2 linked regions of the Chlorogloeopsis sp. ULAP01 genome follow. The protein of the gene in region 1 binds, or shares a complex with, the protein of each later gene. Links are inferred from orthologs where the notes say so. Each region holds a gene or a part of one and is shown on either strand. Other genes may lie near its edges. The genes, in order: dnaB and dnaG.

Region 1 (6,102 bases):
ACTAGAAAGTTCTACTAAACCCAGCTTCAGCATTAAACCTCCCATTTCGCCAGCTACGGTTTTCGCCTGTTCTATGGAAAATTTTTGCTGGTAAATATTACCCAAATCCATTACCATCTGAGCGTTGATTGCCGCAGTTGCCAAAATATCTAGTGCTGGTACTGGGTTGGCAAAGGCAGCAGCAGCAGCTATCCACTGATATTGTTCAATCACTGGGTTAGCGCGATCGCGTCTGATTCCATTCAAGTAATTTTTCGCCTCGGCTTTGAGCGACAGCGTCTTTCTCATCACGGTTGCCCACACTAATTGCTGTGCTTGCTGTGCCAAAATCTCACCCAACTGCTGTGTTAACTGCTGGATGTCTGGTGTTGGTTGTTCCATCCATTCTTGCACCGAACCATCTTCACCATGCTTGCGAACTTTGACAGGCAGGGGAGAAACAGCAGTTGCCACTACGTTTCCCAGCATCCGTTGTTTTAGTGACAGCAAGACGTTAGCGCGTTCATCTGGCAAATATTGGTCTTGTTTGTTGAAAACCAGCATTAATTGCTGATACTCTGCTCTTAGTTGCTGTATTGTTTGAAATTCTGTATCTGTCAAATCGCCGTTTGTGAGGAACAAGACAAAATCAGCTGTCTTTGCTGGTGCTAATGCAGTGGCATCTGAGTTTTCTTCGGCTTGTGCAAACAAAGGCGGTGTCTCTTGCAAGCTGACTGTTTGCCGGATCTGTGGATGCCAGTTAGACTCTAAAACCTGAATCAAAGTGGTTTTACCCACTGACTTGCCACCAGTAACAGCCACAAGAATGTCTTCTCTGTCTAACTCCAAGTACAGCTGGGGTATTCTTTCTCGCAATGTTACTAAAGCTTGGTGATTGTCTGCTTCACTTGCTAGTTGGCTCACCACAACTTCGGCTTTAGCGATCGCATTTTCAACAGTTGCGCGATCTACAGGCATTTCTAGCATTTGCGAATCGTTTTTAGGGCGATTTTGCTTCAATAACCACAAACCGCCACCAACTAGCAACAAACTCATGACACTAAATTCACCTAGCTGCACCATAGAATGATGCAAACTTTGTAACATCCAGAGAGTAAATGTTAGTCCCAGTCCTCCCACTAAGATCGGTCGTTGCAACTTCACAACCATGATTCACCGCGCTTTTTGGATTATTTCTACTTTAGAATAGATCAAAAGCTTACTTCTGGTGGCTTATACAAGCGATACAGCATAACTTTCTTTATATAAATTTGCTTTGCCTTACCAGAGGACTTGCGATCGCAAGTCTGATGATGGACGGTTATTACTACAAAATTGGTAAAAAATAGAAGACATAAAACTGAAAGTAAGATAGGCAGACATAATTAAACTTAAACTACTAACCTTGAAAATACATTCAGCAAGAGGATTTTCCCATCTGCCATCTGCCCTCTGCCATCTGCCTTATCTTCCATCCTCAAGTTCGATAATCACACCTTATTATTTCCTGTATACGTCTGTCAGAATAGAGCTGTAATCTAGAGTAATTAACCTTTCAGCATTGGTGTATTGCCTTAGATTTCAAAATCAGGTTCGTCTGGTTTATAGATTAAGTGATAGGAATGCAGTATGGACAGTAACAACTGGATGCAGCAGTTATTGATGCTCGGTATTGGTACAACTTCTATGGTGGCAGACAAAATACGGGAAGCAAGCGAGCAGATGGTGAAGGATGGCAAGCTTGATCCTGAGCAAGCCAAGGCAGTGATGGATGATATGGTCAAACAGTTAAAATCGGAACAGGGCAACTGGGAAGGCAATATGCAACGGCAGATGCGAAATATGCTGCAAGATTTAGGGGTTGCACGCCAGTCAGAAGTTGATGAACTGCGAGGTAGAATTGACAGGTTGGAGCGTCAAGTGCGTGATTTAGAAAATAAGCTTTGGCGCTAAAAATTTATAATTAATGTTCACCTAACTTAAAATCTCCAATCTAAAATCTAAAATTCAAATTTTCCATAAGGATACGCTTTCTGATTTAAACTAAGTTTTGTCCTACAGGTCATTCTATATATATATCCAGACAACCTAAGTAGGGAGGACTAATTTTGAAAGCGATTTTACTCAGCGTGGGATTCATGCTGGTTTGTGTTGTAGTTTTGGTATTAACGCAAGTTGGCGGTGGCAAACAAGAATCTGCGATCGCTGCCCAGATTACCGAAACGACACAAGCTCCCACTTCTATAACCGAAAATAAAACTCTCATTACAAACATTGCCATGTTCTCATCAGATGAAAATGTCGTGACTACCCCTTCTGGGTTAAAATACGTCGATCTAGTTGAGGGAGATGGGGCGACTCCTAAACCAGGGCAAAAGGTTACGGTTCACTACACTGGTACTCTAGAGGATGGTACTAAGTTTGATAGTTCACGCGATCGCAATCGTCCCTTCGATTTCAAAGTTGGCGTTGGGCAAGTGATCAAAGGCTGGGATGAGGGACTTAGTACTATGAAAGTAGGCGGGCGTCGTCAGTTAATTATCCCCCCAGAGTTAGGTTACGGTGCTCGTGGTGCTGGTGGTGTGATTCCCCCCAACGCGACGCTGATTTTTGATGTGGAGTTGTTGAAAGCTGGTTAGGTATAGCCCTACAGACTGGAAGTCTGGGGCTACACCAGCAAAGCCCACCTCTGTGGGCTAAAATCCTTAGAGACTGCGAAGGCAGTCTTCGTTTGTATAGCCCTACAGACTGGAAGTCTGGGGCTACACCAGCAAAGCCCACCTCCGTGGGCTAAAATCCTTAGAGACTGCGAAGGCAGTCTTCGTTTGTATAGCCCTACTCTTCTAGGGTGAGGGCATTTTGGCTATTAACTACTACCTACTACCTACTAACTACTAACTACTTTCATTAATAATTACTTGGTTTAGCTAAATTTTTAAACTTCGTAAATTGCGGATCGAATAAAAGTTTAACAGTTCCTGTTGGGCCGTTACGATGTTTAGCAATGACTACTTCTGCAATACCTCTTTCAGGAGTATCAGGATTATAATATTCGTCTCTGTAGAGCATTATTACTAAATCCGCATCTTGCTCAATTGATCCTGATTCTCGCAAATCAGATAACATTGGACGCTTGTTAGTACGTGCTTCTACACCTCTACTCAACTGAGATAGGGCAATCACCGGCACAGATAATTCACGCGCTAAACCTTTAATTTTGCGGGTAATTCTAGATAATTCTTGCACGCGATTGTCACCTGCTCCCTCCATTAATTGCAAGTAATCAATCACAATTAGCCCCAAGTTCGTTCCAACTTCTGCTTGCAAACGTCGTGCTTGACTCCGCATTTCTGTAACTGTAATATTCGGTGTATCGTCAATAAAAATTGGCATTTCCGAGAGCATACCAATCGCACGGCTTAAAGGTTCCCACTGAGATTGACTGATACGTCCACTGCGCAAATAACCAGATTCAATTTCTGCTTCGCTTGCTAATAAACGCTGTACCAATTGTTCTTTGGACATTTCCAAACTAAAAATCGCAACTGGTAATTTATATAAAGCGGCAACGTTATAAGCTAAATTCAAGCAGAAGGCAGTTTTCCCCATTGACGGTCTGCCAGCAACAATGATTAAATCAGAAGGCTGGAAGCCACTTGTCATCGCATCTAGATCGTAAAATCCACAAGGGATACCCGGTAAAGCTACACCTTGGTGACGTGTCTCTATTTCTTGGAAAGTATTTACCAAGGTATCAGCAATATGAATTAAACCTGACTGAGGACGTTCTTGGGCGATCGCAAAAACTTTTTGTTCTGCTTGATCGAGGATTTGTGGTAACTCATCTTCTGTTTGATAACCCAACTGAACAATTTCATTACCAGTTTTAATTAACTGACGCCGCAGGTATTTTTCCATCACCAGCATTGCCAAAGCGTCGATGTTAACTGCCGAAACTGTTCTGTCTACAAGGGAAGCTAATTTATTTCTACCACCAACACGAGCAAGCAGATCGTGGTCATTTAACCAACTTGTCACCGCAAGCAAGTCTGTAGGTTTGCCTTGACTGTAAAGACGCAGTGCCGCTTGATAGATATCTTTATGAGCGCTAATGTAAAAAGCTTCTGGTACTAAGCGATCGCTGACTCTGCTAATTGCCTCTGGATCGAGCAATATACCTCCCAGTATTGCTTCTTCTGCTTCGATATTTTGGGGAGGTAGGCGATCGCTGCCTAGCCCTTGAAAATTTAGTTCTTCAGACATATAAAAATTTTAGATTAGAGTAATAATTTATTACTCCTATAGTGCATAATACCAAATTGGCACGCGGGAGTCTGGTTTCAAAATTCTGGAATAGTCTATTCATCATGGTTTTAATCCAAAATCCGTCTTGAAAAGCTTTGAGCCTCCTTGTGGAGGAGCAACGCTTTCGGAGGAAACCTCCCTCCGGGTACTCTAACGAGAACCCGCTTCGCGTGTACGAAGTCGCCACAAGTCGGGGAACCCGCCCAAGGCGCTGCTCACCGCACCCTTACGGGAAGCCACTCCGCGTCTACAAACTTTTCGCAAAATCACGCCACGTGACGCCAGGTGCTACCCTGCGGGAAGCCGCCCGGAGGGCGTCTACACCGCACTGGCTCCGCACCGCACTGGCTCCTTTATGCCGGGAAACCCGTAAAGGCGCAGTGGCTCCAAAATCCACGCATTGGTATTACTTTCACTTCCAATATATAAAGACGTTGCAGTGCAACGTCTCTACAAACCAGAGATATTTTTTGTAAAGAACTAAAAATTGAAAAAACACAGAAGATTGATTCTGTGTTCTCAACTCCACAAAAGTAGATTTTTAGCTGGCTACAACTTGAATGTTGACTGTAGCTGTTACTTCTGAATGTAGCTTAATCTCTGCTTCGTAAGTTCCCAGAATGCCAATATCAGGTATGGTGATACCGCGCCGATCCACTTCAATCCCAGTGGTTTGTTGAATCACATCAGCTACGTCTTGGGTGGTAACTGTACCAAAAATGGCTTCTTTTTCACCAGCTTGCTTGGCAATATTGAAGGTGCCAGCTTTCTCTAAAGCTGCTTTTTGTTCTTGAGCTTGTTGTTTAAGTTCTAGTTGTCTCTGACGTTCTAACTCTCGGCGACGTTCTACTTGCTTGAGAATACCAGGAGTAGCAAAAGTTGCCATACTCTTGGGAATTAAATAATTACGAGCATAGCCGGGTGCTACTTCTACTAAGTCGCCGGATCTGCCCAGCTTTCTGACATCCTGAGTTAAAACTAACTGCACGCGTTTCGCCATTGTTTTTCTTTTTTCTCTGTTGCTTGTAAAATCTCAATATCTTGGGGTTCAGCAAGATAGTTCACAACAAGTGTAGCTTTATCCCCAGGAGCGTTTGCTTATAGCCAATCAACCTAGAGATCCTAGCGAAATATAGGGTGCGATCGCAAGTCTTAAAACTCCTAATTTTATTTATGGGTTCTGACTGTGCTTGCTGCCTCCTGTCTTGAAAATGGGTGTGGGGGAGCCACTGCGGTGGTGAACCAGCACTGCGGGAGGGTTTCCAACGGACAGTTCCTACAACGGGGGAGACCCCCCCAACGGACTGTCCTCCTCCACAGGTGACTGGTGAAAGGGTCTCCCGGCATAAAGCACGTGGCGTCATCTGGCGTGTGTAAGGGTTTAGGGGTGTAGGGGAAGAAATCTGTATAACTACTGCCCAATGCCCTTTTTCATACTTGGTGGTGTACTAAGTTCATAGGGACTACCTTCTGCCGTCTGCCTTCTGCATAGCTGCCTTCTTCATTAAAATCTATCTTTCATTCCTCGCAGGCGGGCAAAGGTTTGCACCGAATCTTTACTCTTAGTTGCTGATTGTAATGCTGGCTGATCCCAACGTAAAAAGGGATTTGTACGTTTCTCAATTTCTAGCAGTGAGGGAACAGTAGCTTCTCCTCGATTGCGATATGCCTTCACTTCATCATATCTTTGCTGTAAGTGGGGATTATTACCATCCACTGTGAGAGCAAATTGTAAATTTTTTAATGTATATTCATGAGCACACCAAACTCGTGTATTCTCAGGCAGAGAACGAAGTTTGCTTAAAGATTCTACCATTT
Region 2 (6,227 bases), on another replicon or contig:
TGAAGAAGGAGGAGGTCAAGTTAGTACCAAAGCTTTAGGTGAAGAGGGGGGTATAATTCTCACAAAAGCTTGGTTTGAGCACGGTGGTTTTTGCTTTTGAATCATCTTAAATTCTTCTTGAGACCTTGGTTTAATACCACTATATATGGGCTTATTTTTTTAGAAAAATTCCTTATTTTTTCTAAACTATGAAATTGCAGCATTTGATTTATCATGCTGCAATTTTATTAAATAAATATTTTTCTAAATCTTTTTAAAGATGAATATTTTAATTTTGGGTAATTCTCAAGATGCTCATGCCTCAGCTATCAAAAACGCTCTCATAGAGGCAGGAGTAATGGCGGATTATTTAGATACGTCTTTATTTCCGACTCAGTTACGTATATCGTGGGAACCAAGCAACCAAACAGGATGTTTAATATTGCCAGAAGGACGCAGACTAGAACTTCAAGATATTCATAGTGTCTACTGGCGGAATTTTCCTGGAGTTTCTGTGCCAACTTTACACGATCGCCATCAGCAGCAAATAGCCATCAATGATTCAATGAGTACTTTGCGATCGCTCATGCAATCTTGTCAGCCACGTTGGGTAAATTCTTGGCAGGCATACCAGTTTCACAAAGAAAAACCTCTTCAACTGAGTAAGGTGAAAAAAATAGGAGTGACAATTCCCCAAACTCTTATTAGTAACGATCCGGACGAAGTGATTAATTTTATCCAATCCTTAGATAAAGTAATATTTAAGCCTGTGTATGGAGGCGCACACACCAAACTAGTCACAGCAGATCATATGGAACCAGAACGATTGAGTTTAGCTCTCAGTGTTTCTCCTGTAACGATCCAAGAATATATTCCAGGTACTAATATTCGTAGCTATGTAATTGATAAGGCAGTTTATGCAGCTGAGATTTGCAGCAGTCAGTTAGACTTTCGCCAAGATATGGAAGCTGAGTTAATCCCCATAGAATTGCCTGCTGGGGTGCAACAACAATGTTTAGATATTGCTCAAGCATTGATGCTAGAGTGGACAGCGATTGATTGGCGTCGTAGGCATGACGGAGAATACTTTTTTCTGGAAGCAAATCCTAGCCCAATGTTTTTGCACTTTGAGCGGCAAACAAGATTTCCCATTACTCAAAAGTTAGTCGAACTGTTGATGCATTAGTAGTTAAGTAGAAGGCAGATGGCAGATGGTAGAAGGAAAGTTTTTTTCATTCGTTATTGGTGTACGCAATTCAGTAAGGGCTACTTAATTAGCTATTTTTCAACACGACTGAAATCCCTGTATTATTTTACTGTTCCCTGTAACCTGTTCCCTTCTAACTACATAAATCCTGCTGATTCATACAAGCGTTTGAGCATTGCCATAATCTTATCACCGTAATCTAACTCTGCTGACCAGCGTCCTGATAGCTGATCTATTAAGGGAGCAACACCGCGTGTAACAAAGCGAAAGCGCGGATCTACTACTTCCTGTACTAAGGGTTCTAAACTAGCGTAAGCTTTTAAGTGTTGAATATGCGCCCTTACACCAACTCTAGCACTTTCAAAAGACGCCGCTTGTGTACCACCACCAATAGTTCCTAAGCCTGCAAAATTATTTTGTTCAGGTTTGATATCATTTCCAAATCGTAAAAACCCAGTTTCTACACACATTTGGCAGAAGGCAATGTCATAGTTTACTCCTTCTATGGCGGCTTCTTCTCGATAGAGTTTTGCTATTTCAGGAAACTGTACTAAAGCATTTTCATTGTTGCTTTTAAGAAATATCTGTAACTGCACTTCCGAAGTATAACCTGGCGACATGACACGATCGATTTGACCAGGACAAATTACTAAATTGGAGCGTAAAGTAACTGTACGAGTCGTATTATCCCAACTAACAGAAATATTAAAATCCCGCAGTTCAATAGCTTTGATATAAACAATTCGTCGATAGGTGATACGACGGATGTTAGATGATTTCGACAGATCTATTCGTAAGCAATCTGCTAAGTCAATCGGAATATAAGCATTACCATTGACCAGTATCCCTTGCTCGGTATACTTTTGCCCGTTAATGTTGATATTGATAGGCGGAAACTTCGGTTCCTGTTCTTCTGCTGAACCAGGATCGATAGTGCGACTCCAAGCTGCTAGTGCATCAGCAATACCAATGGCAAAGTCGCGACGGCGAGATTGCAGCAAAGAGCGATCATCTGGGCTGGATAAAAAACCAACTTGCATCAATAAAGAAGGTACGGTGATTTGGCGACAGAATGCCAAACTGCCCAAACCCGAATTAGTATCAGACTTAACCCCACGATTAGGTAATTGGGGAACGCGACGTAACAATCCTACCAAAAGTAAATCGGCATTAATCTTGCGCTCATCGTTGTTGGCAATATAAAAAACGCTAGCCCCGCGAACTTCCGGGCTGCCAGCCGCATCCGCATGAATTTCTATCGCTACATCACCTCGACGAGCACGAGAGTTTATCCATTGGATAGTTTGTTTGGCACTTAAATCATCAGGAACTGCCAAAACACCAAGATTCCGCGCCCGTAGTTCCGTTACAATTAAATCGCGCAGCAAAATCATTTCCTTAGCTTCGGTTGTACCACCCGCGATCGAGCCTGGATCAAGTTTTCCTGCTTCTTTGCCTCCGTGTGCTGCTGAAATAAAAATACGTCCCATTTTTAATATTTCCTCTCTAAAAGTCAAATGTAATATTTTTTACAGATTATTTTGGATCGGGAACAAGAATATAATAGCCATTAGAAGTCATTAGTCATTTGTCTAAGTTTAAATGACTAATTACCAACGGCTAATAGCTAAGTTATGTATATTCCCCGTTTACACCCAGACACTGTAGAGGAAATAAAACAACGAGTTGATATCTATGATGTGATCTCGGAACACGTTGTTTTACGCAGGCGGGGGAAAGATTTTGTCGGTTTATGTCCCTTCCACGAAGAAAAAACTCCTAGTTTCACCGTTAGTTCCAGCAAGCAAATGTATTATTGCTTTGGCTGTCAAGCGGGAGGAAATGCGATTAAGTTTTTGATGGATTTACACAAGCATTCATTTTCAGAAGTAGTGCTTGACTTAGCACGGCGTTATCAAGTACCCGTGCAAACTCTAGAACCCGAACACAGACAAGAATTTTCCAGGCAACTCTCGGAGCGATCGCAACTCTATGAAATTCTCGCTTCGGCTTCAGCGTTTTATCAACACGCTCTCAAGCAAAGTCAAGGAAAATTAGCTCTTGAATATCTGCGAGAAAAACGCCAACTGACAGATGAAACAATTGGGCAGTTTAATTTAGGTTATGCTCCTGCTGGTTGGGAAACCCTTTATCGTTATTTGGTAGAAGATAAACGCTATCCCGTTCAGCTAGTAGAAAAGGCTGGTTTAATTAAACCCCGCAAAGAAAGCACTGGGTATTACGATGTGTTTCGTGATCGCATTATAATTCCCATTCATGACATGATGGGACGCGCGATCGCTTTTGGTGGCAGAAGTCTGGGAGATGAGCAACCAAAGTATCTCAATTCACCGGAAACTGAACTTTTTCAGAAAGGTAAAACTTTATTTGCACTTCATCAAGCCAAAGCTGGCATTTCTCAACTCGATCAAGCGGTGGTGGTAGAAGGATACTTTGATGCGATCGCTCTCCACGCAGCTGGAATTAACAACGTTGTCGCATCTCTCGGTACTGCCCTCAGCTTAGAGCAAGTGCGTTTAGTATTGCGCTACAGCGACTCGAAACAATTGATACTTAACTTTGACGCCGACAAAGCCGGAACGATCGCCGCCGAAAGAGCGATCGGAGAAATTGCCAACTTAGCATACAAGGGCGAAGTACAGCTTAAAATTCTGAATTTGCCTGATGGCAAAGATGCGGATGAATACTTGCTTGCACGCAGCCCAGAAGATTATCGCCAACTGTTGGCAAGCGCCCCTTTGTGGCTAGATTGGCAAATTCAGCAAATTGTTAAAAATCGGGACTTAAAACAGGCTACTGACTTTCAGCAAGTCTCACAACAATTAGTAAAATTACTGAAAAATATAGAAAATAGTGATACGCTGAATTACTACGTATCTCATTGTGCAGAAATATTAGCTCTGGGCGATGCAAGACTCTTACCCCTAAGAGTAGAAAATCTCATCACTCAAATTGCTCCACAAAATAGCTATAGCTCTCCATCAGCCTATCTTCCTCGTCCAAAACAGCCTAGAATAGCCTCACAATTATTTACACAGGAAAGTAAAAAAACTACACCAACACTAGAAAAAAGTCTTTTAGAACAAGCAGAGGCTTTATTATTGCGAATTTACCTGCATTGTCCCGAACAACGTCAATTTATTACTGACGCCTTAGAAGAGCGAGATTTACAATTTAGCCTTTCCCATCATCGATTTTTGTGGCAACAAATTTTAGAAATTTCATCTGTTCCTTTGGAGCACGAGCTAATATCAACAGTTCAAGATAGATTTCTAGAGTTTCCTGAAGAAATAGAGTTAGTTTCCCATCTGTTTCATCTCAACGAGAAAAGCCAAAAAGAAATTCTGCGCACTCCTCAAGTAGTACAAGCAGCGATCGCTTGTATGGAACGCGTGTTACGAGAAAAGCGGTATCGTCACTTTTTGGAATTGTGGCAGCAAACCGATCCAGAACAGGAGCCAGAGCGCTGGCAATCATATTACCAAGCTTTTTATGCCGAAAAACAGCGCTTACAAGAATTAGATCGGCAACGACTATTTTCTCTGCCAGAGTTATTGTGAGAATGTGTCTGTTGTCAGCTTAGTTGCTGTTTTGCCAAAAATAGAAATAATTTCTATAAAATCCGAAACTGAAAATAGTTGGACTGTAGGTAACAACTACAAAGCAACACACCTCTCTCAAGAGAGGATAAACAACTATGATTCACCATATTTCAATTGCAGTTAAAAATCCTCAACACGTTGCTAGTGTGTTGGCAGAAATTATACGCGGCAAAGCCCTTCCTTTTCCTCCCGTTCCCGATAGTTACATGGTACTAGTAGGAGATGAATTTGGTTCATTAATTGAACTTTACCCCTTGGGTGCGGAACTCATCCCAGATGCATGGCAAGGACAAGCAGGATGCCAAATTAATGAGCATCCTTCTAACTACACATCCGTTCATGCAGCAATTTCTGTTCCCAGTAGTTTAGAGGAAATTGAACAAATTGGCGCACGGGAAGGATGGCGAGTATTGCCGTGTAACCGTGAGGGCATATTCGATGTTATCGAATTTTGGGTTGAAAACCGCCTGATGCTGGAATTTCTGACTCCTGTGATCGCGCCCAAGTACCTCAATGCCTTCAGCCCAGAGCAATTAGAACTGTTTGCAGAGCAATTTGCTATGGCATATGTACGTAAATAATGCAGATCAAGAATAGTTGAGCGGTAGATGCTTGATTTTGTGCCTACCGCTCTTAATTGTTCTTCTACACAAACTTTTTTAGTCTTGTCCTAATACACTCTAAAATCCTACTGTTAGTTAAAATGGAATTACGATCTGTAGGGGCATCCAATCGCTAAAGGTAGACTCCGCTAAAATCTTCTTTTAAAGGCAGATCCACTCAGCTTCCCATACTATTTTCACTCCAATCACGCCTTTAATGGAACTGACTAAATTTATGCGATCGCCTCTACCTGCATTGAGACACTGCCTAAAACTTGAGGAATCTAACTGCAAAAATCCGTGCTGACTCTGCACTACACCTGCACGGCAGACTCGTCAGAATTTGTTATAGATCAGGCTCATTTACAGGTTGCTTGTTAGCAATCTCGCTCATCGCCAGAGAAAACTTAATACTACGGTTCATCGATTATTTTTTTGTATTTTGCGAAGCATGAACTTTTTTCTGATTAGTAAATGTGATAGCATCCGATTAATCATCTAAAATCTATAAAACTATCGGTTTACCGTAGTTTTATAGATGATTCCCTATCAAGAAACGGGTTTGGTTTCCAAGATTGATAATCTGGAAAATAATATTTACCTGAAAAGATCCGATTTCAACGTTATGGGGAACTTCCGAAAACTGTAGCCTTGCCAAAAAATCATCATTGAAGTTGAGTATGCTGCTAACTGATTTGCGAACAATTTACGAGCGCGATCCTGCTGCCCGTAACTGGGTGGAAGTCTTGTTCTGCTACCCTGGACTTCAAGCTCTAATGTTCCATCGAATAGCACATTGGCTGTACAAAAGGGAAA

The links.
Region 2: the proteins of dnaB (region 1) and dnaG are in contact, whole or in part, in a crystal structure (PDB 2R6A), measured with the Geobacillus stearothermophilus proteins. The link is inferred for Chlorogloeopsis sp. ULAP01 from one-to-one orthologs. Residues at the interface, in WP_033016901.1 of Geobacillus stearothermophilus: Ser13, Glu15, Ala16, Gln18, Glu91, Leu92, Asp94, Ala95, Val96, Pro97, Thr98, Ala99, Ala100, Asn101, Tyr104, Tyr105, Ile108; in WP_049624496.1 of Geobacillus stearothermophilus: Lys456, Leu457, Leu458, Pro459, Ala460, Asn463, Ala464, Leu467, Leu535, Leu536, Ile537, Ala538, Gln544, Glu545, Asp548, Tyr549, His552.

Annotation. Positions count from the first base shown.
Region 1 is NZ_JAUDRH010000001.1:171,760-177,861, reverse strand. What follows is about bases 2,065-4,930. They hold dnaB (replicative DNA helicase), read right to left. Parts: upstream 4,243-4,930; coding sequence 2,887-4,242; downstream 2,065-2,886. Other genes in these bases: rplI (50S ribosomal protein L9), read right to left, coding at 4,826-4,930; QUB80_RS00890 (hypothetical protein), read right to left, coding at 4,532-4,681; QUB80_RS00900 (FKBP-type peptidyl-prolyl cis-trans isomerase), read left to right, coding at 2,088-2,618. Also shown: QUB80_RS00910 (YcjF family protein), read right to left, coding at 1-1,149; QUB80_RS00905 (phasin family protein), read left to right, coding at 1,609-1,932; more of rplI, read right to left, coding at 4,931-5,284; gloB (hydroxyacylglutathione hydrolase), read right to left, coding at 5,789-6,102. UniProt on the Escherichia coli protein: The main replicative DNA helicase, it participates in initiation and elongation during chromosome replication. Travels ahead of the DNA replisome, separating dsDNA into templates for DNA synthesis.
Region 2 is NZ_JAUDRH010000008.1:357,840-364,066, reverse strand. Bases 2,303-5,293 are described here. They hold dnaG (DNA primase), read left to right. Parts: upstream 2,303-2,820; coding sequence 2,821-4,767; downstream 4,768-5,293. Other genes in these bases: QUB80_RS18395 (hypothetical protein), read left to right, coding at 4,905-5,293; tftA (hormogonium tapered terminus morphoprotein TftA), read right to left, coding at 2,303-2,676. In the rest of the region: QUB80_RS18415 (hypothetical protein), read left to right, coding at 1-100; QUB80_RS18410 (MvdC/MvdD family ATP grasp protein), read left to right, coding at 260-1,165; more of tftA, read right to left, coding at 1,324-2,302; more of QUB80_RS18395, read left to right, coding at 5,294-5,390; QUB80_RS18390 (hypothetical protein), read right to left, coding at 5,574-5,726; cysE (serine O-acetyltransferase), read left to right, coding at 6,092-6,227. UniProt on the Escherichia coli protein: RNA polymerase that catalyzes the synthesis of short RNA molecules used as primers for DNA polymerase during DNA replication.